Regions from separate parts of the Streptomyces sp. NPDC048462 genome, predicted to be linked through region 1. Evidence: riboswitches for the same ligand, from Rfam matches in the RefSeq annotation. Region 1 holds a riboswitch; each other region holds the start of a gene.
What was found. Region 1 has a riboswitch for cobalamin ahead of cobN (cobaltochelatase subunit CobN). Riboswitches for the same ligand answer to the same signal wherever they lie in the genome.

Region 1 (7,284 bases):
CCGGCCGTACGCATCGCGCTGGTGCCCCACAGGGACAGGCCGACCGAGGTGGGCCAGTCGCCGTTGTCGGTGCGGTAGCGCTCCAGCAGGGAGTCGGCCAGCGCCTGTCCGGTCTCCCAGGCGAGGCGGGAGGGCACCGCCTTGGGGTCGACGGAGTAGAAGTTCCGTCCGGTCGGCAGGACGTTGACCAGGCCCCGGAGCGGGGATCCGGAGGGTCCGGCGGGGACGAAGCCGCCGTTCAGCGCGTGGACGGTGTGGTCGAGTTCGTCGGTGGTGGCCGCCAGACGCGGTACGACCTCACCGGCCGCGAAGGCCAGGATGTCGGCCACGGCCTGCGGGTGCCCGGCCGCGACCCCGGCGACGGCGTCCGGCGCCCACGCGGCGTCCTCCATCGCCAGGACCAGGGCGCGCGCCTGCTCCTCGATCTCGTCGGCCGCGGTGCGGGTGGCCGCCGACTCGTCGAGGCCGAGCGCCTCGCGCAGGCCGGGCAGGGATGTGGTCCCGCCCCAGATCTGGCGGGCCCGCAGGATCGCCAGGACGAGGTTGACCCGGTCGCCGCCGGCGGGCGCGCCGCCCAGGACGTGCAGTCCGTCGCGGATCTGTGCGTCCTTGATCTCACAGAGCCAGCCGTCGAGATGCATGATGAACTCGTCGAAGCCCTCGTCCTCCGGGCGGTCTTCGAGCCCCAGGTCGTGGTCGAGCTTCGCGGCCTGGATCAGGGTCCAGATCTGGGCCCTGATGGCCGGGAGCTTCGCCGGGTCCATCGCCGCGATCTGGGCGTGCTCGTCCAGGAGCTGTTCCAGCCGGGCCACGTCGCCGTAGCTCTCGGCGCGGGCCATCGGCGGCACGAGGTGGTCCACCAGGGTGGCGTGGACGCGGCGTTTGGCCTGGGTCCCCTCGCCCGGGTCATTGACCAGGAACGGGTAGACGAGCGGGAGATCGCCCAGTGCCGCGTCGGGCCCGCACGCGGCGGACAGTCCGGCGTTCTTCCCGGGCAGCCACTCCAGGTTGCCGTGCTTGCCGAGGTGGACCATCGCGTCGGCGCCGAAGCCGTTGTCGTCGGCGGAGGCGGCGATCCAGCGGTAGGCGGCCAGGTAGTGGTGCGAGGGCGGCAGATCGGGGTCGTGGTAGATCGCGATCGGGTTCTCGCCGAAGCCGCGCGGCGGCTGGATGAGGATGAGCAGGTTGCCCCGGCGCAGCGCGGCGAGGACGATGTCGCCCTCGGGGTTGCGCGAGCGGTCCACGAACATCTCGCCCGGGGCCGGGCCCCAGTGCTCCTCGACGGCCTCGCGGAGTTCGGCCGGCAGCGTCGCGTACCAGCGCCGGTAGTCGGCCGCCGGGATACGGACCGGGTTGCGGGCCAACTGCTCCTCGGTGAGCCACTCCTGGTCGTGGCCACCCGCCTCGATCAGTGCGTAGATCAGCTCGTCGCCGTCACCGGAGGCGAGGCCCGGCACCTCCTCGTCGCCGAAGTCGTACCCCTCGGCGCGGAGCCGGCGCAGCAGCGCGACGGCGCTCGCCGGGGTGTCGAGTCCGACGGCGTTGCCGATCCGGGAGTGCTTGGTCGGGTACGCGGACAGCACAAGGGCGAGGCGCTTGTCGGCGTTCGGGATGTGGCGGAGCCGCGCGTGGCGCACGGCGGTCCCGGCGACCCGGGCGGCGCGCTCGGCGTCGGCCACGTAGGCCGGCAGGCCGTCCTCGTCGATCTCCTTGAACGAGAACGGGACGGTGATCAGGCGGCCGTCGAACTCGGGGACGGCGATCTGACTCGCGGCGTCCAGCGGCGAGACGCCCTCGTCGTTGTCCTCCCAGTCGGACCGGGAACCGGTGAGGCAGAGCGCCTGGAGGATCGGCACGTCGAGGCCGGTGAGGGCCCCGGCGTCCCAGGACTCGTCGTCCCCGCCGGCCGACGCCTCGGCGGGCCGGGTACCGCCCGCCGCGAGCACGGTGGTCACGATCGCGTCGGCGGCCCGCAGGGCGTCGATCAGCTCGGGTTCGGGCGTGCGCAGCGAGGCGACGAACAGCGGCAGCGCGCGGCCGCCCGCGTCCTCGACGGCACCGCACAGGGCGTCGATGAACGCGGTGTTGCCGCTCATGTGGTGGGCGCGGTAGTAGAGCACCGCGATGGTGGGGCCGTCCGTCACGCGGGGCGTGCGCTCCAACGGGCCCCAGGAGGGCGCCGGGGCGGGCGGTTCGAAGCCGTGGCCGGTGAGCAGGACGGTGTCGGACAGGAAGCGGGCGAGCTGCTCCAGGTTGGCGGGGCCGCCGTGCGCCAGGTAGGCGTGCGCCTCGGCCGCGATGCCGATCGGGACGGTGGAGGCGGCCATCAGCTGGGCGTCGGGGGCCTGTTCCCCGGTGAGGACGACGACGGGGCGCCCGGTGGCCAGGACCTGGTCGAGGCCGTCCTGCCAGGCGCGGACCCCGCCGAGGAGACGTACGACGACCAGGTCGGTGCCGTCGAGGAGCTCGGGGAGGTCCTGGAGCGGGAGCCGGGAGGGGTTCGCGTAGCGGTAGGCGACCGGGCCGTCGGAGGCGCGGGCGCTGAGCAGGTCGGTGTCTGACGTCGACAGGAGCAGGATCATGCGGCGTCTGGCCTTCCTCGGGGTATCCACGCCCCGGGCGGTGTCGGAATGGGACTCCCCTGCTCGGACGGGCCGAGTGGCTCGGGGAAGGGAGTTCCTGACTCACCCGGCCGGTGGGGCCGGGTTCACAGTGGCGGGACCGCGCCGGAATCGCACCGGGCTTCCTCCCCTGTCGCCGTCTGTGGCGACTACGGACCGGAAGGTCCGTCGCTAGGCATAGTAAGGGGCGGTCAAGAACTGGGAGGCATACGGATCTGATGAGATGGTCGGTATGCTCGCCGCCATGCCCCCGCCAGCCACTTTGCCCGTGCCCACAGGAGCCGCGTCCGTCCGTGACCGCGGTGACGCCTGCCCCGGCACGCTGCGGCTGCACAGTGCGCACGACGGTGCGCTGGCCCGGGTCCGGATCCCCGGGGGGGTACTGAGCGCGAGCCGGGCAGATGTGCTGCGGGAGTTGGCGGAGCGGCTCGGCGATGGTGAGCTGCATCTCACTTCGCGCGGCAATGTGCAGTTGCGCGGTCTGCGGCCGGAGTGCGGCGGCGAACTGGCCTCCGGGCTGGGTGAGTCGGGGCTGCTGCCCTCCGAGCGCCACGAGCGTGTCCGCAACATCGTGGCCTCCCCGCTCTCCGGGCTCGACGGCCGGGGAGAACGCGACGTCCGCCCGTGGCTGTCCGCGCTGGACGAGCTGGTGTGCGCGAGTGAGCTGACGACCGAGCTGTCGGGCCGCTTCCTGTTCGCACTCGACGACGGCCGCGGCGATGTGGACGCGCTCGGCGCCGATGTGACCCTGCTGGCACGGGCCGACGGCGACGCGGCTCTGCGGATCGGTCCGGCCGAATCAGTTCTGCGGATATCCGGCGCGCACGCCCCTCGGGCCGCGCTCGTCGCCGCCGAGACCTTCGTGGACACCGCGCGCGGCTCGGGCGTCTGGCGTGTGACGGATCTGCGCGCGGAAGGCGGGATCCTCCGGGACCAGGTGGTCCGGCGGCTGGCTCGGGCCGGGATCCCCTCCGCGCGCACCGCCGGGCCCGTGCGCCCCTCGGAGTCGGCTGCTCCCGCGTTCGGCGTCGTGGACGGCCCGTACGACACGGTCGCGCTGTCCGTCGGCGTGCCCCTGGGACGCGTCGGCGCGGAGCAGTGGCGGGCGCTGACAGACACGGCCCGGCAGCGAGACGGTGGCGGTGGCCGTGGCGGTGGCGGTGACGGTGGCGGTGACGGTGGCGAACTCAGGCTCACCCCGTGGCGCGGCGTCGTCGTGCCGGGTGTGGAGCGGGCGCGGGCCGCGGAGAGACTGGACGCTCTGGGGGCCGCCGGGCTGATCACCGGGCCCCTCTCCCCCTGGACCGGGGTGGGGGCCTGCATCGGGCGTCCCGGCTGCGCCAAGTCACTCGCCGATGTGCGGGCCGGGGCGGCAGCGGCCCTGGGGCCCGTGGGGGCGCTGCCGGTGTACTGGTCGGGGTGCGAGCGCCGGTGCGGTCATCCCCGGGGCGAATGGGTCGACGTGGTCGCCACCGCGGACGGCTACCGGGTCTCACTGGTGCGCGACGGTGAACGGCACGCCCCGCTGCCCGTCCCCGACAGCCCGTCCGCGCTCGCGGCCGCCGTGGAGGCGGCCCGGGGCAGCCTCGGCACCTGACCGTCCCGCACCCGGCCGCCGCGCACCGACCGGCCCGACCCCGGACCAGACCGGCCCCTCCACACCCGACTTTCCACGCCCGATTTTCCACGCCGATGAAGAGAGCGACAGCACTGTGCACCAGTACGAGAAGGACGGACCGGCCATCTATCGGCAGTCGTTCGCCACGATCCGCGCGGAGGCCGATCTCTCGGGGCTGCCCGCCGATGTGAGCCAGGTGGCGGTCCGGATGATCCACGCCTGCGGCATGGTCGACCTCGTACGCGATCTGGCCTTCAGCCCGGACGTGGTGTCGCGGGCCCGTGCGGCGCTGCGGGCCGGCGCGCCCATCCTGTGCGACGTGGCCATGGTCGCCAGCGGTGTCACCCGCAAGCGGCTGCCCGCCGGCAACGAGGTCGTGTGCACCCTGTCCGACCCGGCGGTGCCCGGTCTCGCGGCGGAGCTCGGCACCACCCGCAGCGCGGCCGCCCTGGAGCTGTGGCGCGACCGGCTGGACGGCGCGGTCGTCGCCGTCGGCAACGCGCCCACCGCCCTGTTCCGGCTGCTCGAACTGATCGAGGAGGGCGCGCCGCGCCCCGCCGCCGTCATCGGTGTGCCCGTCGGCTTCATCGGCGCGGCCGAGTCCAAGGACGCCCTGGCCGCACACGCGTCCGGGCTCGACCACCTGATCGTGCGCGGCCGGCGGGGCGGCAGCGCCATGGCGGCCGCCGCCCTCAACGCGATCGCCAGCGAGGAAGAGTAAGCGTGAGCGAGCAGAAGAACGGCCGGCTGTACGGGGTCGGGCTCGGCCCGGGCGATCCTGCCCTGATGACCGTGCGCGCGGTCCAGGTCATCGCCCAGGCCGATGTCGTCGCCTACCACAGCGCCCGGCACGGACGGTCGATCGCCCGGTCCATCGCGGCGGAGCATCTGCGCCCCGACCACATCGAAGAGGCCCTGGTCTACCCCGTCACGACGGAGACCACGGACCATCCGGGCGGCTACCGGGGCGCGCTGGACGACTTCTACGCCGAGGCGGCGGCCCGCCTCGCGGTGCACCTCGACGCGGGGCGCACGGTCGCCGTGCTCGCCGAGGGCGACCCGATGTTCTACGGCTCGTACATGCACATGCACAAGCGGCTCGCCGACCGCTATCCCACCGAGGTGATCCCCGGCGTCACCTCGGTCAGCGCCGCGGCCGCCCGGCTCGGCACCCCGCTCGTCGAGGGCGAGGAGGTGCTGACCATCCTGCCCGGCACCCTGCCGGAGGAGGAGCTGACCGCCCGGCTGGCCGCCACGGACACCGCGGTGGTGATGAAGCTGGGCCGCACGTTCCCCGCGGTGCGCCGCGCCTTCGAGGCGTCGGGCCGGCTGCCCGAGGCCCGTTACGTGGAGCGCGCCACGATGGCCGGGGAACGCACGGGCGAGCTGGCCGGGATCGATCCCGGCTCCGTGCCGTACTTCGCGGTCGCCGTGCTGCCCAGCAGGATCGACGCGCCGCGCCCCGAGGCCGAAGGCACCGCGGACGGCGGCGAGGTGGCCGTGGTCGGCACCGGCCCCGCCGGACCGCTGTGGCTGACGCCCGAGACGCGCGGGGTGCTGGCCGCCGCCGACGACGTGGTCGGCTACACCACCTATCTGGAGCGGGTGCCGGTCCGGCCTGGGCAGTCCCGCCACGGCTCGGACAACAAGGTCGAGTCGGAGCGCGCCGAGTTCGCCCTGGACCTGGCGCGTCGCGGACGGCGGGTGGCCGTGGTGTCCGGCGGCGACCCCGGGGTCTTCGCCATGGCGACGGCCGTCCTGGAGGTGGCCGCCCAGGACCGGTACGCGGACGTGCCGGTCCGGGTGCTGCCGGGCGTGACCGCGGCCAACGCGGCCGCGGCCCGGGCGGGGGCGCCGCTGGGCCACGACTACGCCACGATCTCGCTCTCGGACCGGCTCAAGCCGTGGGAGGTCATCGCGGAACGGTTGCGGGCCGCGGCCTCGGCGGACCTGGTGCTCGCGCTGTACAACCCCGGCTCACGCAGCCGGACCTGGCAGGTCGGCAAGGCGCGCGACCTGCTCCTGGAGCACCGCTCGCCGGACACTCCCGTGGTGCTCGGCCGGGACGTCGGCGGGCCGGCCGAGAACGTCCGCACGGTGCGGCTGGCCGATCTCGACCCGGCCGAGGTCGACATGCGCACGATCCTGATCGTCGGGTCCTCGCAGACGCGCTGGGTGCGGCGCGGCGACGGGGAGCAGATCGTCTGGACCCCGCGCCGCTACCCGGAGGGCTGAGCCCCGGGCCCCGTCCCGCGCAGCCAGGCGAGGGCCAGGTCCGGGGTGCCGGCCACCGCGACGCCCTCGGGAACCGGCGGGCGGCGCACCACGACGACCGGGATCCCCGCCTCGCGGGCGGCGGCGAGCTTGGGGGCGGTGGCGGCGCCGCCGCTGTCCTTCGTGACGAGGACGTCCAGGCGGTGGCGGCGGATCAGCTCGCGCTCCCCCTCGGCGGTGAACGGGCCCCGGTCGAGCAGGACCTCCATCCGGGCGGGGTACGGCGGCTCCGGCTCGTCGACCGACCGCGCCAGGAACCACAGCTCGTCCAGCCCGGCGAAGGCGGCCAGTCCCATGCGTCCGGTGGTGAGGAAGACCCGGCGCCCGAGGGCGGGCAGTGCCCGTGCGGCCTCGTCGAGGGAGCCGACCGGGTGCCAGTCGTCGCCCCGGCCGGGCACCCAGCCGGGGCGGCGGAGTGCCAGCAGGGGAACATGGGCAGCCGAGGCGGCTGTCGCCGCGTTGAAACTGATCGTCCCGGCGAAAGGATGGGTGGCGTCGATGAGCGCGTCCACCTGGTGCGTGCGCAGCCACGCGGCAAGGCCGTCGGCGCCGCCGAAACCGCCGACGCGAACCTCGCCCGGCGGGAGCCTGGGGCTGGCCACCCGCCCCGCGAGCGAACTGGTCACCCGGGCGTCGGGCAGTTGTGCCGCCAGGAGCTCGGCGAGGCGGCGGGCCTCCGTGGTTCCGCCGAGTACGAGTACGTGCATGGGGTCCATCCGTGGGTGAGGCGAAGGGCGGGCGCGGCGCCCAACTCAAACACACCGGTCTGCG
Region 2 (7,284 bases), on a different contig from region 1:
GTGCCGGGCACGATGACGAGATCGGCGTCGGACAGCTCCTCGGGACGGTCCACGAACCGCACCACGACGCCGGGTTCGGCGGCCAGCGCGTCGACGTCGGTGAAGTTCGACATCAGGGGCACCGCGCACACGGCGACGCGCAGGACGTCCTCGCCGTGCGGGGGCGCGACGACGGACTCGCGCACGGTGCCGCGCAGCGAGACCCGCAGCCCGTCCTCCTCGTCGATGCCGAGGCCGTGGGCGAACGGCAGCACTCCGTACGTGGGCCGCCCGGTGAGACCGAACAGCATGTCCAGGCCCGGCTCCAGCAGTGACACGTCACCGCGGAACTTGTTGACCAGGTAGCCGGCGATCAGTTCCTGGTCCTCGGCGGCGAGCAGCGCCGTCGTACCGAAGAACGAGGCGAAGACCCCGCCGCGGTCGATGTCCCCGACGACCACCACCGGGAAGCGGGCCGCCCGTGCGATGCCCATGTTCACGATGTCGGTGCGCCGGAGGTTGATCTCCGCCGGACTGCCCGCCCCCTCGCAGATCACCGCGTCATACGTGGACCGGAGCTGCTCCAGGCAGTCCACGACGGTGGACAGCAACTGCTCCTGCCTGCCGCCGTGGTAGCCGCGGGCGCTCATCTCACCGACCGCGCGCCCCATCAGGACGACCTGGCTGGAGCGGTCGCCGCCGGGCTTGAGCAGCACCGGGTTCATCAGCGCGGTCGGCTCCACCCGGGCGGCCTGGGCCTGCATGGCCTGGGCCCGGCCGATCTCGGCGCCCTCGCGGGTGACGAAGGAGTTGAGTGACATGTTCTGCGCCTTGAACGGCGCGACCTTCACCCCCTGGCGCACCAGCCAGCGGCAGATGCCCGCCGTGACGACGCTCTTGCCCGCGTCCGATGTGGTCCCGGCGACCAGCAGTCCGCCGCTCATGTCGGTCTCCGTCCTGAGGTGCGCGCACCCGGGGCAGGTGTGCCCGGACCGCGCGTCGAGGTGATCCGCCGTGCCGCGGCGCCCGCGCCCAGCCGGGCCGCCACGCTCACACCGAGGGCCAGCACGCCGATCCGGCGCGAGAGCCGTACGGCGCGTTCGATGTCCTTCGTCCCCACCGCCCGGCCGGCGGCGCCGTTGAGTACGGGGCGGTGCTCGACCCGGCCGCCGTAGGCGAGGGTGCCGCCGAGCCGTACGCCCAGCGCGCCCGCGAACGAGGCTTCCACCGGGCCCGCGTTGGGGCTCGGGTGCCGGTGGGCGTCCGTACGCCAGGCCCGCAGCGCACCCCGGGGCCGTCCCCCGGCGGCGACCGCGAGCAGCGCGGTCAGCCGGGCGCCGGGCCAGCCCACGAGGTCGTCGAGGCGGGCCGAGGCCCAGCCGTAACGCAGATGGCGGGGCGACCTGTGCCCGACCATCGCGTCCAGGGTGTTGGCGGCCCGGAAGCCGACGAGCCCGGGGACCCCGCCCAGCGCGCCCCACACCAGTGCGCCGACCACGGCGTCGGAGGTGTTCTCGGCGACGGACTCCACCACGGCACGGGCGATCTGCGGTCCGTCCAGGGACTGCGGGTCACGGCCGCACAGGCGGGGCAGCCGCTCGCGGGCCAGTTCGAGGTCGCCGGCGGCCAGCGCGCCGCCGATGGACCGGGCCTCGCGCCCGAGCGACGTACCGCCGACGACGGACCAGGTGGCGGCGGCGGTCAGGGCCACGGACGCGGCGGGACGGCGGCGCAGCGCACGGGCGGCCAGTGCCGCGCCTCCGGCGGTGCCTCCGGCGCAGACCAGGGTGTGCAGCGCGCCCCACCCGCGGTGGTCGCGCCACAGGCGGCGTTCGATGCCTGCCGCGGCCCGCCCGAAGGCGGCGACCGGATGTCCCCGGCGGGGGTCACCGAGCAGCAGATCACCGATCAGACCGGCCGTGGCGCCGTACGCGAAGATGCGATCGGCACGCACGGTTCAGCCGGCCGTCGCGCCTCGGACGCCCTTGGTGCGGGCAGCTGGCGGCGGGGGAGACAGGGATACGGACGCACGGCGGCCGGGCATGGCGATATGTCCTCACTCAGGGTCCGCGCCCTGGTTCGACGTGATCGGCGACCAGAGTCTCCTGGCTCCCGGATCCGCAGTACCCCCGGTCTTCCAGCCCACTTGGCGTGGACCGTGACTTCCGGTGGTGGGGGACTGCTCCCCGGTGACAGTGGCGGGACCGCGCCGGATTCGCACCGGCTTCCTCTGCTGTCGCCGTAATGGCTCCGGCAGTCCACCACGCTCCGCGAACGCCAGTCAACCTACCGTTGACCTGCGGCGGCGCAGTGTGCTGAGACCCACATCGGGCCGGCCGCACGCGAGGTGCGGCCGGCCCGATACGGCGGATGGTTCAGGTGCGGTGGGTCGGGGACTGCGGCTCAGGCGACGATCATGTAGATGCCGTAGGCCACCGCCGCCGCGCACAGCCCGAAGCAGGCGTACGCGCCCGCGCGGGCGAGCATCAGGGACCCGCCGGCCTGACCGCCCGGTGCGGCCGCCTCGGCCTGCCGGGAGAGGCCGACGATGCCCAGGGTGAAGAGGCCCACCAGCGCGACGGTGGCGACGAGAGAGACGCCGAAGACGGTGCCGAGGGCTGCCCAGTCGATGTTCATGGAGGATCTTCCTTACACCGTGGCAGGTCGTGCCGGGTCGGCGGCTACGGGCCCGGCCGGGGCCGGGATGGTGGTCTTGAGGTCATGCTGGGCCTGGGCCGCGGTGGGCGGCGGGCTGACGGCCGCGATGGCGGTGGTGACGACCCCGGCGGGTTCGGCGTTCCCGCCGGCCGTTGCGCCGTTCTGGCCGCCGGGCCCGACGTCGTCCTGGCCGACCGGCTTGCGGCGGGACAGGACCCAGATCGCTCCGGAGCCCGCGACCAGCAGCAGGGCGACGAGCACGACGCCCCAGGTGCCCTGCTTGGTGAGGAACTCCGCCCCCGCGCCGACCAGACCCGCGGCGGGCAGCGTCAGACCCCAGGCGACGAACATCCGGGTGGCGGTGGACCAGCGGACCACACCGCCCCGGCGGCCGAGGCCGGCGCCCATCACCGCACCCGAGCAGGACTGGGTGGTGGAGAGGGAGAAGCCGAGGTGCGAGGAGGCCAGGATGACCGTGGCCGCACTGGTCTGGGCGGCGAAGCCCTGCGGCGGCTTGAGCTCGGTGAGGCCGCTGCCCATGGTGCGGATGATGCGCCAGCCGCCCAGGTAGGTGCCGAGCGCGATGGCCAGACCGGCGCTGACGATGACCCAGACCGGCGGGTTCGCACCGGGGGAGAGCACCCCGCCGGTGACCAGGGCCAGCGTGATGATGCCCATGGTCTTCTGCGCGTCATTGGTGCCGTGGGCGAGCGAGACCAGCCCGGCGGAGGCGATCTGCCCGGCCCGGTAGCCCTTGGCGGTCGCCTTCTCCTGGGCGTCGTTACGGATCTTCCCGCCGATCCGGTAGGTCAGCCTGGTGGCCAGCAGTGCGGCCAGACCGGCGACGAACGGGGCGGCGACCGCGGGGAGCAGCACCTTGGTGACGACGGTGCCGCCGTCGACCGAGGACCAGCCCGCGGACATCACCGCGGCGCCGATCAGACCGCCGAAGAGGGCGTGCGAGGAGCTGGACGGCAGCCCGACCAGCCAGGTCAGCAGATTCCACAGGATGGCGCCGACGAGCGCCGCGAAGATGACCTCGGTTCTGAGGCCGTTCTCGTTGATGATCCCGCCGGAGATCGTCTTGGCGACCTCCACCGACAGGAACGCGCCGACGAGGTTGAGAACGGCGGACATCGCCACCGCTGTCTTGGGTTTGAGTGCGCCGGTCGAGATGGTGGTCGCCATCGCGTTGGCGGTGTCGTGGAAACCGTTCGTGAAATCGAACACTAGAGCTGTCACGATCACAATCGCGAGCAGCAGCGTGATGTGTTCCATTTACCCAGGCAATCGTTCGACGTCAGTGGCACGTGGAACGTAGGCAACCCGGGTGAACGGAAGATGAACTGAACAGGGCGTTGCGGTGACTCCAATCGGAGTGGCGATGCCCCGTTTGGCCGTGGTCCGACAGGGCGGGACGGGCGCCGGGCCGTGTGGGCCCGGAATCCGGGTCCGGCCGGCCTCCGGAAACAGGGCAGAAACATGGGCCGCTCATCAGTGGAAAGGATCTTCGTATGAGCGATCAGCGACAGGGTCCGGTCGAACAAGCCGTGGGCGTCGGACAAACCGCGGGCACCGGACGGGCCGGGGACGTCCGGCTGTCCGGGGACATCGGGCGGGCCTGGGGCGCGGTCGTCGCCACCGCCCGCCGGACGGCGGCCGACGGACTGGTCGTCGGCACCTCGGGCAACGTGTCGGCGCGAGTGGGCGGCACCGTCCTGGTCACCCCGAGCGGCGTGCCGTACGACCGGCTCCGCCCCCAGGACGCGGTCGGCGTCGATCTGGAGGGCAACCAGGTCCTCGGCGAGCTGGCCCCGACCAGCGAACTCCCGCTCCATCTCGCGGTCTACCGGAACACGACGGCGGCCGCCGTCGTGCACACCCACGCGGTGCACGCCACGGCCGTCTCCACGCTCGTCGCCGAAGTCCCGCCGATCCACTACGCGGCCGCACTGCTGGGCGGTCCCGTCCGGGTCGCCGCCTATGCCCGGTACGGCACCGACGAACTCGCCGCGAACATGCTGGCCGCCCTGCGGGACCGCACCGGCTGCCTGCTCGGCAACCACGGGACCGTCACCTACGGAGCAACCCTCGACGAGGCGTACGACCGCACCGCCCAGCTCGAATGGCTGTGCCGCCTCTGGCTCGCCGCGAGCGCCGTCCCCGGCCGCTCCCCGGCCCTGCTCACCCCGGACCAGCTGAGCGATGTCCGGGAGGCGCTGAAGGGGTACGGGCAGCCGGGCTGAGGCCGCCGGGGCGGGCGGCCTCGGCCCGGACGGCCCCCGCCCGCTGGCCGAGTGCGCGGGTGCCCATGAGACTGAGGGCGTGCGCCCGGTTACAGCGACGGCAGCAGTCGTCACCTCCCTCATCGGCGCCGGTGCGGCAGCGGTCGCGGCCGGCCGGTACGCCGGCGACGCCGCCCTCGGGGCGCCGTCCGGCCGTCCGTTCCCCGCCGACCGCAGACTCACCGTGCACGCGACGGCGGCGGGACAGGTCACCCTGACCCGTTCCTTCGCCGCGCTGCGCCCCGGCACCTACGGGCTGGCCGGTGACGACGTCCACGCCGTCGTCGGCCCGGTCATCGAGCAGGCCCACCAGGCCGCCGACACCGTCGTGCGCCGGCTGGAGCGCGTCAGCCACGGCACCCTGCGCCCCGGGGACAAGGTCCGCATCACACCCGAGGTGTACAGCGGCGACCCCACCGCGGCCCTCGGCCTCGGACACCGCGAGGTCGAGATCACCGGCGAACTCGGCGCCCTGCCCGCCTGGTTCGTGCCCGGCGCACGCGACACCTGGGTCATCACCGCGCACGGCATCGGCACCACCCGGGAACACCCCCTGAACCTGCTCCCCTTCCTGAACGGACAGCAGCTGCCGGTGCTCGACCTCGCCTACCGTGGCGACGCCGGAGCACCGCGCTCCCCGGACGGGCTCAGCCACCTCGGGGAGTCCGAATGGCGCGACCTGGACGCGGCCATCCGCTTCGCGGTCCGCTACGGCGCCGAGAAGGTCGTGCTGCACGGCTGGTCGACCGGCGCCTCCATGGCGCTCCACGCGTCCGCCAACTCCGCTCTCCGGGACCGGATCTGCGGCCTCGTCCTCGACTCCCCGGTCATGGACTGGGCCACCACCCTGCGCGCCCTGGCCGCCGCCCGAGGGGTGCCGTCCGCCCTGCGGCCGCTCGCCGTCCGGGCCGCCCAGGGGCAGACCGGGCTGAGCGGTGCCCGGCTCCTGGACACCTCGCTGCCCCGGACCCTGCACGTCCCCACTCTGATCTTCCACGGCCCCGACGACACCCTGGCGCCCTGGCAGCCCTCCAGGGTGCTCGCCGCCCGGCGCCCCGACCTGGTCGCCCTGCACCCCGTGGCACAGGCTCCGCATGCGGCGATGTGGAATGCCGACCCGGACTATTACGAGGAGACGCTGCGACGCTTCCTCACGCCCCTGATGTGAGCTGATGTGCCGCTTCGGCCGGTTGGTACCGGACGGTGCGCACCCCCCGGGACACCGGTGATCCGGGTTCCGTTTGGGCTTTCGGGCTGTCAGAGGCAAGACTGCTCCCCGTGACGTCCCGTACCCCGCGCGACTCCAGGCTGCGACTTGTCCGCCCGCGACCCCTCGCCACCGCTCACAAGGCCGTGATCACCCGGCGCACCAGGCCGGCACCCCGCCCGCCCGAGGGCACCCCGCCCAGGGCGGAACTGGCCCGCCAGGCCAGGACCGCTCTCGCCGACGCCGTGCGGATCGCCCGCTGGGCCGCCGGCGGCTCCCGCCCAGGCACCCCACCGCTGGCCCCCACGGCCCTCGAACGGGCCTCCTCGGAGCTGCAGTTGTCCCCGGGCCAGGTGCGGTCCGGCTGGGACCGGGCCCGGCTGGCCGGTCTCGTCGAACTGCACGGCGACACCGCACGGCCCGGCTGGCGGCTGCGCGCCTGGGACCGTGACGACTCCGCGGTGCTCCGCGGCTGGGTGGCGCTCTTCGACGCCTGGTCCCTCGTCCACCCCGCGCCGCGGGACATCGAGTCCACCGCGGTCGCGGAGGCCGTCGAGGCCGTGCCCCAGGTACTCTCCCTCCTCCAGCTCTCGGCGGGCCCGGTCACCGTGCCCGCCCTGCTCGACCTGCTGGGCCAGCGCGTCGCGGAACTCCACGAGGAGCGCTGCGAGGTGCCGTACGGGCCCCAGCCGCTGCCCGTCCCCGCCGAGGCCGCTCCCCCCGCCCACCCCGAGGCGCTGGTCGCCCTCCTCCTCGACTGGGCCCTGGAGGGGCTGGCCGCCGTCGGAGCGCTCACCCTCGGCTCCGGACACGCCACCCTCACCCCGCTCGGCAACTGGGCGGTCTGGGTCAAGCTGGAACAGATCTGCGTCGCCGCCCAGAGCCCGGCCGGGAACATCGAGCAGTCCGCCGCCGACATGCTGCTCGGCTGCGCCCGGCTCACCCCCGGACCGGCCCGCGCCGAGTACCGCGCCTGGCTGGCCGCCCGGCCCGTCGGCAGCGCCGTCGCGGAACTCCTCGCAGTGGCCCGCGGCCAGGACGCGCTGCTGCGCGGGCTCGCCTTCGAGGCGCTCCGGGTGGTCGGCGCACCCGCCGAGCCCGAGGTGCGCTCGGTGGTGGCCGACCCGTCGCTGCGCCCCTACGCGCTGCTGTGGC
Region 3 (7,284 bases), on a different contig from region 1:
TCGGTTCGCCGCAAGGCGTAACTGGAGGAACGCTGCTCAGTTACTTCGGCGTCGGGGTGGTGAGAGGAACCGCCCGGGACACCCCCGCCGGACGGGCATGATGGAGAGGAAGACCATGAGCGCGATTCACCCCACGATCACCGAGGTACTCAGCCGTACCTTCAGGGTGCCTGTGGCCGAGATTCTCCCCGAATCCACGATGGACAGCCTGGACATGGACTCCCTGGCAGTCGCCGAGTTCGCCGTCGTCATCAGGGAGGCCGTCGGCGTCGAGCTGGATCCGGGCACGCTGCACCGGGACACCAGCCTCGCCGGGCTCACGGAGTTCCTCCGCGCGGCGGCCGGCGACGAGGCGCCGGTGAGTGCGGCCCGATGAAGATGCCGGCCATCGCTGTCACCGGTCTGGGAATGATCACCCCGGTCGGCAACGACACCGAGTCCACCTGGGACGGGGTGTGCGCCGGCGTCAGCCCGGCCCGCATCGTTCCCGAGCTCGCAGGATGCGCGATCGACTTCGCCTGCACGGTCGAGGGCATCGACCTGGACGCCGCGATCGGCCGGCGTACCGCCTTCCGCATGGGCAGGTACACCAAGTTCGCGGTACTGGCCGCGCGGGAGGCGGTCTCCGACGCGGGACTCGACCCGGGCGGCTGGGACGGCAGCCGGGTCGCGGTCGTCGTCGGCACCAGCAGCGGCGGATCCGCCGGTCTGACCGATCAGGCCCTGGTGCTGGAGCGGCGCGGGCCCGAGGCGACCTCGCCGTCCGGGATCCTGCTCACCATCCCGAACATGCCCGCGGCGGAGATCGCGATCGAGATGAGCGCGACGGGCCCCAGCCTGGCGCCCTGTACCGCCTGCTCGTCCGGGATCACCGCGCTGTCCGTGGCCCGGGACCTGCTCGTCACCGGACAGTGCGACCTGGCCATCGCGGGAGCCACCGAATCGACCCTCTTCCCGATCGCCATGACCGGATTCGCCAGATCCGGCGCGGCCGCCCTCGCGGACCGGGACCTGTCCCGGCTCAGCCGGCCCTTCGCGGCCGACCGGGCCGGGCTCGTCATGGGGGAGGGCGCCGCCGTCATGGTGCTGGAGCGCGCGGCCGACGCCGAGGCCCGGGGCGCCGAGCCACGCGCGTTGCTCGCGGGCACCGGCGCCACCACCGACGCGCACCACCCCACCAGCCCGCACCCCGACGGGCGGATCGCCCAGGCGGCCGTCGAGGCCGCGCTGCGCGACGCGGGCTGGCAGGCCGGGGACGTCGAGCACATCAACGCGCACGGCACGGCGACCCCGCGCAACGACGCGGCCGAAGCCGCCCTGATCGGCCGGGTCTTCCCGCACCGGCCGCCCGTCACCGCGCCCAAGGGCGTGCTCGGCCACTGCATGGGCGCGGCCGGAGCGATCGAGGCGGGGCTGACGATCCTGACGCTCCAGCGCGGAATCGTCCCGCCCGTCGCCAACCTGGACGCGCCCGCGCCCGGGTTCGACATCGACTGCGTGACCAAGCGGCCACGGGCGCTGCCCGTGCGGCGGGCTCTCAGCCACTCCTTCGGATTCGGCGGACACAACGCCGTGGTCGCACTCCTGCGGCCCTGAGGACGCGGGGCGGACCGGGCCGGGCAGGCCCGGTCCGCCCGCCGTACCGTCGCTGAGCTGCGCGGACCCCGTGGTAGCGTGCCTGGGCCAGTCGAACTCCACGTAGGGGTCAGGGAATCCGGTGTGAATCCGGAACTGACGCGCAGCGGTGAGGGGGACGGGCGGGGCCAACAGCCACTGGGAGACCCACGGGTCCCCGGGAAGGCGTCCCGACCGTACGAACCCGAGTCCGAAGACCTGCTGGCGCCCGCGGTCCGGCACCGGTTCGCGGAACTCCGTACAGCGGGCCCCGCGCATGGGCCCAGAGACGCCGAGGTACTTCGTGCCGCTCATAGCCGGCCATGCCCGCTCCGCCGCCCTGCTCACGGCCGCAGCACTCCTGCTGACCGCCTGCGGCACAGGCGGCGACAGCTCCGCCGACAGGCCCACCGGGGCCGACGGCTATCCGGTGACCCTGAAGAACTGCGGGCACACCGTCACCGTGCGAGCGGCCCCGCGCCGCGCCGTCCCGGTCGACCAGGGGTCCACCGAGATCCTGCTCTCGCTCGGCCTCGCCGGCCGGCTGGCCGCCACCGCCACCTGGACCGACCCGGTGATGAAGGGCCTGGAGAAGGCCAACGCCGGCATCCCCCGGATCTCCGAGAACCGTCCCTCGTCCGAGAAGGTCCTCGACCAGGAGCCCGACTTCGTCAGCGCGTCCTTCGAGTCGACGCTCGCCAAGGGCGGCGTCGCCCCCCGGGAACAGTTCGAGAAGCTGGGCGTCCCCACCTACGTCTCGCCCGCCGACTGCACCGCCAAGGACAACAGCAAGGACGGCGACGGGGTCAGGACCGGAGCACTGACCATGGACAGCGTCTACCGCGAAGTACGCGACATGGCCAAGGTGTTCGGTGTCCCGGAGCGAGGCGAGAAGCTCGTCGCGGAGCTGACCGCCCGGGTACGGAAGGCGACCGACGGCATCAACGCCTCCGGCGCCACCCTGATGTACTGGTTCGCCAACTCCGAGTCCCCGTACCTGGCGGGCTGTTGCGGGGCGCCCGGCGTCATCACCCGGGAGCTGGGCGCGAAGAACGTCTTCGACGACACCCATGAGGAATGGCCGCAGATCAACTGGGAGACGGTCGCCGACCGCAACCCCGACGTGCTGGTCATCGGTGATCTGACCCGCAAGTCGCAGACCGCCGAGAGCGCCTCGCGGAAGATCGCGTTCCTGGAGTCCAATCCGGCCACGAAGAACATGGACGCCGTACGGCACAAGCGCTACGTGCTGCTCAGCGGGCAGGCCATGAACCCGTCGATCCGGACGGTCGAGGGCGTGGAGCGGGTCGCCGCCGGGCTGCGCACCTTCGGGCTCGCGGGGTGACGGACACCGAACGGGCCGCGCGGGCGAGCGGACACGAGCTCCCCGCCGCCGGTGAACGCGGGCGTCGCGGTGTCCGGGGCATCGGCGGGGGACTCCTGTGGGCCGGCGGCCTGCTGCTCCTGGTCCTGTCCGTCGCCGTGGCCGTCACCATCGGCCCCGCCCGGATCTCCGTCGGAGACGTCCGGGACACGGTGGCGGCCCACCTGGGGCTCGGGGATTCGCCGCTCAGCCCGATCCGGGACGGCATCATCTGGAACCTGCGCATGCCGAGGACCCTGCTCGCCGCCGTCTGCGGCGCCGGACTCGCGGTCTGCGGCACCGTCATGCAGTCGCTGCTGCGCAACCCGCTCGCGGACCCGTTCGTCCTCGGCGTCTCCTCCGGGGCGTCGACCGGTGCGGTCGTGGTCGTCGTCCTCGGAGTCGGCGGGGGAGCGGTGTCCCTGTCGGCCGGTGCGTTCATCGGGGCGCTCTGCTCCTTCGCGCTGGTCCTGCTGCTGAGCCACACCCTCGGCGGCAGCACCGACCGGGTGGTCCTGTCGGGAGTCGCGGCCATGCAGCTGTTCTCCGCGCTCACCTCCTTCGTCGTGATGACCGCCGCCGACGCCGAGCAGACCCGCGGGGTGCTGTTCTGGCTGCTCGGCTCGCTCGGCGGCGTCGGCTGGAGCGATGTGTGGACCTGCTCCGCCGTGCTGGCCGTGACCCTGCTGATCTGCCTGGGCCACGCCCGTACGCTCGACGCCTTCGCCTTCGGGCAGGACGCCGCCGCCACCCTTGGCGTCCACGTCGGGCGCACCCGGATCGTGCTGCTCTGCGCGACCGCGCTGCTGACCGCCGCCCTCGTCAGCTCGGCCGGCGCCATCGGCTTCGTCGGCCTGGTGCTGCCGCACGCGGCCCGCGCGCTCGCCGGCTCCGGGCACCGCAGGCTGCTGCCCGTCACCGCGCTCGCCGGGGCCGTGTTCCTGGTCTGGGTGGACACCCTCGCGCGCACCGTCCTCGATCCGCAGGAGGTTCCGGTGGGTGTCGTCACCGCCCTGATCGGGGTGCCCGCCTTCGTGCTCGTCCTCTACCGCACCCGGCGGACCGCATGAGCTCGCCCGGCAGCGGGCTGCGGGCCGACCGGGTCAGCCGCGAGGCGGGCGGCCGCCTCATCCTGGACGGGGTCTCGCTGACCCCGCCGCCCGGTGCCACCGTCGGCCTCATCGGCCCGAACGGCTCGGGGAAGTCGACCCTGCTGCGGATACTGGCCGGGGTCCTCGCGCCGGACGCGGGCACGGTCACCCTCGACGACGACCCGCTGGCCCGGATCGGCCGCCGCACGGTCGCCCGGCGGGTCGCGGTGGTCGACCAGCACTCGCTCACCCAGGTCGAGCTGAGCGTCGTGGACGTCGTACGCCTGGGCCGTATCCCACACCGCCGCGCCTGGTCGGCGCCGACGGCCGAGGACGAGAGCGCGGTGGACCAGGCCCTGGAGCGGACCGGTCTCACCGGCCGCCGGGACCAGTCCTGGCACACCCTCTCCGGCGGCGAGCGCCAGCGCGTCCAGATCGCCCGCGCGCTGGCCCAGCAGCCGCGCGAGCTGCTGCTGGACGAACCGACGAACCACCTGGACATCCAGCACCAGCTGGAACTGCTGTCCCTGGTGGCCTCGCTGCCGCTGACCGCCGTCATCGCCCTGCACGACCTCAACCTGGCCGCGATGTTCTGCGACCGGATCGTGGTGCTGGACGGCGGCCGGGTGGTCGCGGCCGGCACCCCGGCCGAGGTGATCACCCAGGAACTCATCGCCGCCGTCTACCGGGTCGGGGCCGTCGTGACCCCGGACGGCCCGGAGGGGCGGCCCTCGGTGCGTTTTCGCCCGGGGAGGCCCGGGAGGCCCTGACAGCGGGTCCCGGATGACACGAGAGGGCGGACCCCCGTGCTGCGGGTCCGCCCCTCGCTCCTGTCCGGTCCGGCGCGGTGCGCGGGGTCAGCGGCGCCGTCCCTGGCCGAACTCGCCACCGGCGTCCTTACCGCCCATGTCCTTGCCGTCCTTGGTCATGCCGTCCGCGTAGTCGATCTGCTCCTTGCGCAGTTCCGCGGACACTTCCTTCTGCTCGGTCACCTTCTTGGTCTCCATCCGCACCCGCTCGACCGGCACGGTCTCCTTCCGCATCGTGGCGCGTTCGGCGTGCAGGGTGACCTCCACGTCCTGTTCGTTGATGTCGGAGCGGGCCGCCTTGTCGCCGGGCTGGAGCGGCTCCCGCACCACCCGGACCTCTTCGTGCGACACGGGGACCGTCCTGGTGACGTTCTCGGTGACGACGTACTTGTGCAGCCGGGCCTTGCCGCTCTCGTACTCCTCGGTGCCGACACGCAGCTGTTCCTCGGAGCGGATGAGTTCCTCCTTGCCGTCCAGGCCGGCGGAGGCGGACCGTTCGGCGCCCGCTCCGGCTCCGACCAGCGGACGGGCCGTACCTGGGGTCTCGGCGTCCCGGTGCTTGCCGGTGCCCGCTGCCGCGCCCGCGGTGCCGGAAGCCTTCCCGCGCTCCGTGCCGGCCGCGCCCATGGCCCCGGCTCCTGCTCCGGCGGCCGCGCCCGCTCCGGCCGCGCCCATGGTGCCGGTCCCGGATGTGGTCGGCGCACCGGCCGTGCCGGCGGCCCCGGAACGGTCACCGAGCTTGCCGCCGGTGTTCCTGGTCAGGCCGTAGTGCCGGTAGAGCTCCTCCTCCTCGGAGACGGAGAGGTGAGCGTCCGCGTCCACCCTGGGGGCTTCCTTGACGCGGTCCTTCGGATGGGAGATGTGCAGGTCGGAGCCCACGCGACGGGCTCCGGCGAGAGGCACGAAACTCTCCTTCATACCGAACAGGCCGGTCTTCACCGTGATCCAGTCCGGTCGGCCGGTGCTGTCGTCGACATACACCCGGCCCACGTTGCCGATCTTCTCGCCCGCGGTGTCGTACACCGTCAGGCCGTCGAGCTCTCCGGAATCCGTGAAACCGTCAGCGGCTCCCATGACCGATTCCTCCTAGCCCGGGCGCGTCCTGTAGGTGGGTCCAGCAGGTGAGGCGCGTCCGGATTCCATCGCGCCTCACCCGGATGGACGCTGCAACTTCCCGGCCGGTGGGGGCGGGGCGCCGTAACCCCGGCGGGTGGGCGCAGGCCCCGCGCGATGCCGCTGTGGGCCCCGTCACCGAGTTAGGCCAATCGAGTGAACGACCGGGTGGCCGCGGGGCGCCCGGCGGTTCACCGGCGCGAGGTCTTCTCCCACCGCCGCTGAGCAGCCCGTTCCCGCCGCGCGGCGAATTTCCGGCAAACCCTTGACACCCGCTGGGCGCGGCACCATCCTTTCGCCAGAAATCGCAACGGCGTTGCGATTTCCGCACCGACAGCTGGACGAAGCGCACGAAGGAGGCCCGGCCCATGGCTGAGCGCGGCACGGACACCACCACCCCGGCCCGCGACGGACAGCAGGCCCCCGGAGTGCTGCAGACCGTCGACCGGGCTCTGCTAGTCCTGCTGACCTTCACCGAGCAGCGGCCCGAATGGGGCGTCAGCGAACTGGCCCGCCACCACGGCTGGGACAAGGCCGTCGTCCAGCGGCTGCTCACCACCCTCAGCGCACGGGGCTTCCTGCTCTGCGACGACAACAGCCGCCGCTACCGCCCAGGACCGGCGCTGTCCCGGCTGGCCAGGGTGAGCGAGCACAGCGGAGTGCTCTCCTCGATCTCCCGGCCGATACTCGCCCGGCTCCTGCGCGAGACCGGCGAGAGCATCGTCCTCAACGTCCCCCACGGCGGCAGCTACCGCTGCGAAGCCGCCGTCGACGGCACCGGACCCGTCCGCTACACCGCGATCATCGGCGCCGTCATGCCCGGCCACGCCGGAGCGTCCGGACACACCATCTTCGCCTACCACCCCGAGCGCGAGATCCGGCAGATGTTCGGCGCCACCGGACTCACCCGCTTCAACGACCGCACCATCACCGACCTGGACGCCCTGCTCACCTGCTACGCCCAGGTCCGCGCCGACGGGTACTGCGTCAGCCACGGCGAGTACGACGAGGCCGTCACCGCGGTCTCCGCACCCGTCTTCCAGGGCGCCGGCGTCCCCGCCTCCCTCACCGTCATCGGCCCGTCCCACCGCGTGGACCGGGCCGCCGACACCCTCGTGACGCTGGTACGCGCCGGCGCGGCGGAGATCACCGCCGCCCTCGGCGGCTGAACCACCCAGCAACCTCCCCGGCCGCGGCCTCCCCTGCCGCCGCGCGCCCCCGGGCCCCGCCCTGCCGCGACGGCCCGGACCCGCCTCCCAGCCCTGCAAACCGAAGGGGGTGCCCCATGGCGCAC
Region 4 (7,284 bases), on a different contig from region 1:
CGTCTCCAGCCGGTCGATCTTCTCGACCGAGTCCATCCACTTGAAGCAGAACTGCGCCTTCTCACGGATCGAGGGAATCTCCTCGACCGCGTCGAAGGCCGCCGCCCGGTCGGCCGGGTCGGGCAGATAGGTGTCGAGCAGCGTCAGATAGAACTGGACGTGCACGGCCTCCTCGAACAGCTGCCGCGACAGGTACAGCCGCGCCTCGGGGGAGTTGATGTGCTTGTACAGCGTCAGCACGAGGTTGTTGGAGACGATCGAGTCACCGGTGGCGAAGAACGCGACGAGCCGCCCGATCATGTGCTGCTCGCCCGGCGACAGCTTGGCGAGGTCGGCGACGTCGGAGTGCAGGTCGACCTCCTCCACCGTCCAGGTGTTCTTGATCGCGTCCCGGTAGCGCTCGTAGAAGTCCGGGTAGCGCATCGGCCGCAGGGTCAGTTCGAAGCCCGGGTCCAGCAGGTTCTTGTTCTCGGATGTGCTCATTACTGGCAGGCCTCGCAGGACTCGGGGTTTTCGAGGGAGCAGGCGATCGCGTCCGCGTCGGGCGCGGTCGCCTGCTGTACGGGAATGGGGGCGGCGGCGGCCGTCTGGCCGGACGCGGCACGCGCGATCCGGGTCGCCGGGCGCGAGCGCAGGTAGTACGTCGTCTTCAGCCCCTGCTTCCAGGCGTACGCGTACATCGAGGAGAGCTTGCCGATCGTCGGCGTCTCCAGGAACAGGTTCAGCGACTGGCTCTGGTCCAGGAACGGGGTACGGGCCGCCGCCATGTCGATCAGTCCGCGCTGCGGGATCTCCCACGCCGTGCGGTACAGCGCCCGCACGTCCTCCGGGATCCACGCGAAGCCCTGGACCGAGCCGCTCGCCTCGCGCAGCGCCTCGCGGGTCCGCGCGTCCCACACGCCGAGCCTCTTCAGCTCGTCCACCAGGTAGGCGTTGACCTGGAGGAACTCACCGCTGAGCGTCTCGCGCTTGAAGAGGTTGGAGACCTGCGGCTCGATGCACTCGTACACGCCCGCGATCGAGGCGATCGTGGCGGTCGGCGCGATGGCCAGGAGCAGCGAGTTCCGCATGCCGCTCTTCGCGACCCGGGCGCGCAGCGTGTCCCAGCGCTCCGGCCAGTTCAGCTCGGTCTCGTAGTGGTCGGGGTGCAGCACACCGCGCGCGGCCCGCGTCTCGGACCACGCGGGCAGCGGGCCCGAGCGTTCGGCCAGCTCGCAGGACGCCTCGTAGGCGGCGAGCATGATCCGCTCGGAGATCTTCGTGGAGAGCGCGCGGGCCTCGGGGGAGTCGAAGGGCAGCCGCAGCTGGAAGAAGACGTCCTGGAGACCCATCGCGCCCAGCCCCACCGGCCGCCAGCGGGCGTTGGACCGGCCGGCCTGCTCGGTCGGGTAGAAGTTGATGTCGACGACCCGGTCCAGGAAGGTCACGGCGGTGCGCACGGTGGCGTCCAGCCGTTCCCAGTCGATCGTGCCGCCCTCGACGAACGCGCCGAGGTTGACCGAACCCAGGTTGCAGACGGCCGTCTCGCCGTCGTCGGTGACTTCGAGGATCTCGGTGCACAGGTTCGAGGAGTGCACGACGCGGCCCGGCTCGGCGGTCTGGTTCGCGGTCCGGTTGGAGGCGTCCTTGAACGTCATCCAGCCCTGGCCGGTCTGGGCGAGGGTCCGCATCATCCGGCCGTACAGCTCACGGGCCGGCATCGTCTTGCGGGCCAGGCCCTTGGCCTCGGCCGCCCGGTAGGCGGCGTCGAACGCGTCGCCCCACAGGTCGACCAGCTCGGGCACGTCGGCCGGGGAGAACAGCGACCACTCGGTGTCCGCGTCCACCCGGCGCATGAACTCGTCCGGGATCCAGTGCGCCAGGTTCAGGTTGTGCGTGCGCCGCTGGTCCTCGCCCGTGTTGTCGCGCAGCTCCAGGAACTCCTCGATGTCCGCGTGCCAGGTCTCCAGGTAGACCGCGGCGGCGCCCTTGCGCCGGCCGCCCTGGTTGACCGCGGCGACGGAGGCGTCGAGCGTCTTGAGGAACGGCACGATGCCGTTGGAGTGCCCGTTGGTGCCCCGGATCAGCGAACCGCGGGCCCGGATGCGGGAGTACGAGAGGCCGATGCCACCCGCGTGCTTCGACAGCCGCGCCACCTGGTGGTAGCGGTCGTAGATCGAGTCCAGCTCGTCCAGCGGCGAGTCCAGCAGGTAGCAGGAGGACATCTGCGGGTGCCGGGTGCCGGAGTTGAAGAGCGTGGGGGAGGAGGGCAGGTAGTCCAGCCGGCTCATCAGCCGGTACAGGGCCGCGACCTCGTCCAGGGCGCGCTCGGAGTCGTCCTCCGCGAGCCCGGCGGCCACCCGCAGCATGAAGTGCTGCGGGGTCTCGACGACCTGGCGGGTGATCGGGTGGCGCAGCAGGTAGCGGCTGTGCAGGGTGCGCAGCCCGAAGTAGCCGAACCGGTCGTCGGCGCCGTCGGTGAGGGCCCGGTCGACCAGCGCGTCGAGAGCGGCCGCGTGCAGCGTCACGAACTCGGCGGTGCGGTCCGCGATCAGGCCTTCGCGGTGGCCCACGGCGACGGACGCGGAGAAGGACGTCGCGCCCTGGCCGGCCGCCTCGTCCGCGATGGTGCGGGTGAGGAGGCGGGCGGCGAGCCGGGAGTAGGCGGGATCCTCGGAGATCAGGCCCGCCGCGGCCTCGGTGGCCAGCGAGCTCAGCTCGGCCTCGTCCGACCGGGCGTTGCGGCCGCGCAGCGCGGCGCCGGCGACGCGTCCGGGGTCGGTGTCGGGCAGGTCCGCGGTGAGGGCGGTGAGGGTCCGCAGAAGTGCGGTGCCCGGTCCGTCGCTCGTGGGTCCCGTTGATTCGGCCGCTGAAACCGGATCGGCTGGCGCGATGGTCACGTGGTGCTCTCCCTCGCTCGGCTCTGGGCCGGCGGGGGAGCGGGGCAGCCGGGCGGAGCGGGGCCCGGTCGGGGCAGCACTCCGTGCGGCGTCCACCGGCCCATCCACGAGGCCCGGACGTCTGGGCATCCGGTTCGGTCGAGCCGGATGCGCTGTCGGCAGGTCCTCGGACTCGGAGGTGCGCAAAAGCACACCGAATACACCGTTGCGGGACAGTTCCGGATTCGCACCGGATTTCCCTGCGGCGACAGCGAGCACGAGCATACATGTGGGGGCCGCTGGATGAGGCAGCCCCCACATGTTGTGTCGCGTGACCGATCAAGAGACCGCCGGGAACTCCAGGCGGTATGTCAGCAGCGAGAGCCCTTCGATGGGATACCAGTCCTTTTCGGGGGTCCGGACGAAGCCGAGGCGCCCGTAGATCCTATGGGCCCCGCGCATCGCCGGCTGCGTCGACAGGACGATGCCGGTGACCCCCGGGGTGGCTCGTGCGCGGTCGATACAGGCCCGGACGAGCGCCTCGCCCGCCCCGGCCCCACGTGCCTCGCGCGAGACCGCGAGCATCCGGAACTCGGCCTCGTCCGGCGCCGCGATGTCGGCCCAGCGGTTGCCCGGCGGCGCGTAGGTGACCCCGCCGAGGACCCGGCCCCGCGCGTCCGCCGCGACGAGCACCTCGGCCTCGGCGGCCCGCCGGGGGACGTCGCGCAGTTGCACCAGATACGGGTCGTCGGCGCCGAAGTCCAGCAGCCCGTCCCCGAGATAGGCCTCGGCGGTGATCTCGCCGAGGGCGGCGTACTCGGCGGGCTCGACCGGCCTGATGGTTATGTCCATGCACGGAAGTCTGCCGCACCCGCGGGCGGCGCCGGCACGGGTTTTCCCCGGCGGCTCCGGCGGCGCTGCCCGAGGGTTCCCCGGACGCGCGAACGGGCCGCCGCTCCCCACGTGCTGGGGTGCGGCGGCCCGTGGCGCCTCGGTCAGTGACCGCCGGGCGCACCGGCCGTGGCCGGCGGGAGCTCCGTCTTCACGCCCGGGTCGCCCGCGTCGGCGGTGTAGTCGGCGGGAGAGGTCTCGTCGATCCCCGCAGGCGCCTTCACGGCGTTCAGGACGAAGGTGAGGACGACGGTCACCACGACGTTCAGCACGAACGCCGTCAGGCCGATGTAGCCGATCTCGCCGATGCCCGGGATCTCCTTGGACGAGCCGCCGAAGTGCGCCTGGGTGGGGCTGGCGACCCCGTAGGCCGCGGCCGTTCCGTAGACCATGCCGACCGCCCAGCCCGCGAGCAGCGCCCAGCGGTGGAACCACCGGGTGAAGAGGCCGCCGACCAGGGCGGGCATCGTCTGGAGGATCCAGATCCCGCCGAGCAGCTGGAAGTTGATCGCGACCGTCTTGTCCATGGTGAGGACGAACGCGAGCGCGCCGACCTTCACCAGCAGCGACACCAGCTTGGAGACCTTGGTCTCCTGGGCGGGCGTCGCGTCGGGCTTGATGAAGTCCTTGTAGATGTTCCGGGTGAAGAGGTTCGCCGCCGCGATCGACATGATCGCCGCGGGGACCAGGGCGCCGATGCCGATGGCGGCGAACGCCACGCCCGCGAACCAGTCGGGGAACATGTTCTCGAAGAGCTGCGGGATGGCCAGCTGGCCGTTGTCCACCTTGACCCCGGCGGCGATCGCCATGAAGCCGAGCAGCGCGAGCAGCCCCAGCATCAGCGAGTACAGCGGCAGGATCGTGGTGTTGCGGCGGATCACGTTGCGGCTGCGGCTGGAGAGCGTCGCCGTGATGGAGTGCGGGTACATGAAGAGCGCCAGCGCCGAGCCCAGCGCCAGCGTGGCGTAACCCCACTGGCCGTCCACGCCGGGCGCGAGCGCACCGGTCGGCTTGGAGCCCGGCGGGCCGTTGAACTTCTCCTGCGCGGCGGCGAAGATGTCGTCGAAGCCGCCGAGCTTGATCGGGATGTAGATGATCGCCACGAGGATGACCAGGTAGATCAGCCCGTCCTTGACGAACGCGATCAGCGCGGGTGCGCGCAGGCCCGAGGAGTACGTGTACGCGGCGAGCACCGCGAACGCGATCAGCAGCGGCAGGTCCTTGACGAACCAGTTGGTGTCCTCGCCGCCGCCGACGCCCATCACGTCCAGCACCGCCTGGATGCCGACGAGCTGGAGCGCGATGTACGGCATGGTGGCGAGGATGCCGGTGACCGCGACGGCCAGCGAGAGCCCCTTGGAGCCGAACCGGCCCCGGACGAAGTCCGAGGTGGTGACGTAGCCGTGCTTGTGCGAGACCGACCACAGGCGCGGCAGGAAGGTGAAGATCAGCGGGTACACCAGGATGGTGTAGGGCACCGCGAAGAAGCCGGCCGCGCCGGCCGCGTAGATCGCCGCCGGTACGGCCACGAAGGTGTACGCGGTGTAGAGGTCGCCGCCGAGCAGGAACCAGGTGACCCAGGTGCCGAAGGACCGTCCGCCCAGGCCCCATTCGTCGAGGCTGGCCTCGTTCTCCGCCTTGCGCCACCGGGCGGCCATGAAGCCGACGACCGTGACGGCCAGGAAGAAGAAGATGAAGACGCCGAGCGCGATGCCGTTCACGCCGTCCTTCATGCGGACGCACCCCCCTTGCGGGCGCGCTGGTCACGCTGCCACAGCTTGTACGCGATCATCGTGAGTGCGGTCGAGATGAGCACCCAGAGCATCTGGTACCAGTAGAAGAACGGGATGCCGATGAAGGTCGGGTCGATCTTGGCGTACGAACTCACCCAGAGCATCGCCACGAACGGCGCGATGAGGCAGAGGGCGATGACCACCCGCACGGGTGTGACCGTGGGCGGCTTTCCTCCTGGGTCCGCTGGCTTTCCTTCTGGGTCTGCTGACATGGCGGCGACTCCGTCCCCTCGCTGATCACCTTTGCAATGCGCAGGAAATCTAGGCGAGGGTCCCGGCCAGCGTCACCCCCTGTCCGCATTGCGGTCCGGCAACGGTCCTCCGGCCGGCGGCGGGTGGCAGGAATGGTCCCCGGCGCCGGCCAAGTGGTGGGGGATGTGGTTCAGACCAATGGCGGGACGAAGGGCTGACCGGGGGACGGGAAAGCCCCCGCGGAAGCCGTTCCACGGGGGCTGTCGGGGTGGTGCGCCGGGGGTGCCGGTCAGTCCAGCGGACGCTTCAGGCGGGCCACGAACTTGTAGCGGTCACCTCGGTAGACCGAACGGACCCACTCGACCGGCTCACCCTGCTCGTCCAGCGAGTGACGGGAGAGCATCAGCATCGGCAGGCCCACATCCGTGCCGAGCAGTCCGGCCTCGCTCGGGGTGGCGAGCGAGGTCTCGATGGTCTCCTCGGCCTCGGCCAGCCGGACGTCGTACACCTCGGCCAGGGCCGTGTAGAGGGAGGTGTACTTCACCAGTGAACGCCGCAGCGCCGGGAAGCGCTTGGCCGAGAGGTGGGTGGTCTCGATCGCCATCGGCTCACCGCTCGCCAGCCGCAGCCGCTCGATCCGCAGCACGCGGCCGCCGGCGGTGATGTCGAGGAGTCCGGCGAGCGTGTCGTCGGCCGTGACGTAGCCGATGTCCAGCAGCTGGGACGTCGGTTCCAGTCCCTGGGCGCGCATGTCCTCGGTGTACGAGGTGAGTTGCAGGGCCTGCGAGACCTTCGGCTTGGCGACGAAGGTGCCCTTGCCCTGGATGCGTTCCAGCCGGCCTTCGACGACCAGTTCCTGGAGCGCCTGGCGCACGGTGGTGCGCGAGGTGTCGAACTCGGCCGCCAGGGTCCGTTCCGGGGGTACGGGGGTGCCGGGCGGCATCGTGTCCGTCATGTCGAGGAGATGCCGCTTCAGCCGGTAGTACTTCGGAACGCGCGCGGTACGCGTCCCGGCGCCCCCGCCCGTCTCGGTCTCCGAACTGCCCCCGTCGACGCCCATGGCCCGCCTTCCCGACTGCTGCGCTGCTGCCGTCACCGGCTCCTCCGTCTGTCGCGGCTCACATGGTGGCACGGTCCGGTCACGGCTCGTCGCCCTCCCTCAGATGTCGGTCCTATAACGGACGCGAGTGCACTTCTTATACACCCTTGACACCCCTAAAGGTCTAGGCCAAGCTCCCGGTACTGGTCTAAACCATTAAAGACCAGGTTCCAGCCCCAGTAGTACTCGTCGACGTTATTTGCGCGGTGGGCGGGGGTTGCAGCATCCCTGAGGAGGGTGGCGTGAAGCGCAAGCTCATCGCGGCGATCGGCGTCGCGGGCATGGTGTTCGGCATGGCGGCCTGTGGTTCGGACGACGACAGCGGCGACGGCAAGAAGGCCGGTGCCGAAGGATACGCGGGCCAGACCCTGACTGTCTGGACGATGTCCGGCTCGAACCCGCCCGGTTGGACCAAGACGGTCACCGACGAGTTCGAGAAGAAGACCAAGGC

Region 2: linked by a shared signal. The riboswitch ahead of ACGFU6_RS36050 (cobalamin biosynthesis protein) and the one ahead of cobN (cobaltochelatase subunit CobN) in region 1 are both predicted to bind cobalamin.
Region 3: linked by a shared signal. The riboswitch ahead of ACGFU6_RS01845 (ABC transporter substrate-binding protein) and the one ahead of cobN (cobaltochelatase subunit CobN) in region 1 are both predicted to bind cobalamin.
Region 4: linked by a shared signal. The riboswitch ahead of ACGFU6_RS31555 (ribonucleoside-diphosphate reductase subunit alpha) and the one ahead of cobN (cobaltochelatase subunit CobN) in region 1 are both predicted to bind cobalamin.

What each region holds. Positions count from the first base shown of each region.
Region 1 covers NZ_JBICXG010000004.1:249,208-256,491, reverse strand. Annotated here, with positions in the region: gene cobN (cobaltochelatase subunit CobN) at 1-2,582, opposite strand, end outside; cobalamin riboswitch at 2,654-2,806, opposite strand; gene ACGFU6_RS09635 (precorrin-3B synthase) at 2,854-4,218, shown strand; gene ACGFU6_RS09630 (precorrin-8X methylmutase) at 4,334-4,960, shown strand; gene ACGFU6_RS09625 (precorrin-2 C(20)-methyltransferase) at 4,963-6,474, shown strand; gene ACGFU6_RS09620 (cobalt-precorrin-6A reductase) at 6,459-7,220, opposite strand; gene ACGFU6_RS09615 (cobalt-precorrin-5B (C(1))-methyltransferase) at 7,232-7,284, shown strand, end outside.
Region 2 covers NZ_JBICXG010000038.1:23,159-30,442, forward strand. Annotated here, with positions in the region: gene ACGFU6_RS36045 (cobyric acid synthase) at 1-923, opposite strand, end outside; gene ACGFU6_RS36050 (cobalamin biosynthesis protein) at 920-1,933, opposite strand; cobalamin riboswitch at 2,078-2,211, opposite strand; gene ACGFU6_RS36055 (hypothetical protein) at 2,383-2,616, opposite strand; gene ACGFU6_RS36060 (anion permease) at 2,629-3,915, opposite strand; gene ACGFU6_RS36065 (class II aldolase/adducin family protein) at 4,152-4,883, shown strand; gene ACGFU6_RS36070 (alpha/beta hydrolase) at 4,963-6,090, shown strand; gene ACGFU6_RS36075 (hypothetical protein) at 6,276-7,284, shown strand, end outside.
Region 3 covers NZ_JBICXG010000001.1:450,798-458,081, forward strand. Annotated here, with positions in the region: gene ACGFU6_RS01830 (hypothetical protein) at 1-21, shown strand, start outside; gene ACGFU6_RS01835 (acyl carrier protein) at 116-376, shown strand; gene ACGFU6_RS01840 (beta-ketoacyl-[acyl-carrier-protein] synthase family protein) at 373-1,596, shown strand; cobalamin riboswitch at 1,668-1,856, shown strand; gene ACGFU6_RS01845 (ABC transporter substrate-binding protein) at 1,892-2,959, shown strand; gene ACGFU6_RS01850 (FecCD family ABC transporter permease) at 2,956-4,047, shown strand; gene ACGFU6_RS01855 (ABC transporter ATP-binding protein) at 4,044-4,838, shown strand; gene ACGFU6_RS01860 (PRC and DUF2382 domain-containing protein) at 4,926-5,951, opposite strand; gene ACGFU6_RS01865 (IclR family transcriptional regulator) at 6,359-7,159, shown strand; gene ACGFU6_RS01870 (OPT/YSL family transporter) at 7,276-7,284, shown strand, end outside.
Region 4 covers NZ_JBICXG010000026.1:23,464-30,747, reverse strand. Annotated here, with positions in the region: gene ACGFU6_RS31560 (ribonucleotide-diphosphate reductase subunit beta) at 1-483, opposite strand, end outside; gene ACGFU6_RS31555 (ribonucleoside-diphosphate reductase subunit alpha) at 483-2,879, opposite strand; cobalamin riboswitch at 3,019-3,156, opposite strand; gene ACGFU6_RS31550 (GNAT family N-acetyltransferase) at 3,198-3,710, opposite strand; gene mctP (monocarboxylate uptake permease MctP) at 3,854-5,482, opposite strand; gene ACGFU6_RS31540 (DUF3311 domain-containing protein) at 5,479-5,685, opposite strand; gene ACGFU6_RS31535 (GntR family transcriptional regulator) at 6,024-6,794, opposite strand; gene ACGFU6_RS31530 (extracellular solute-binding protein) at 7,076-7,284, shown strand, end outside.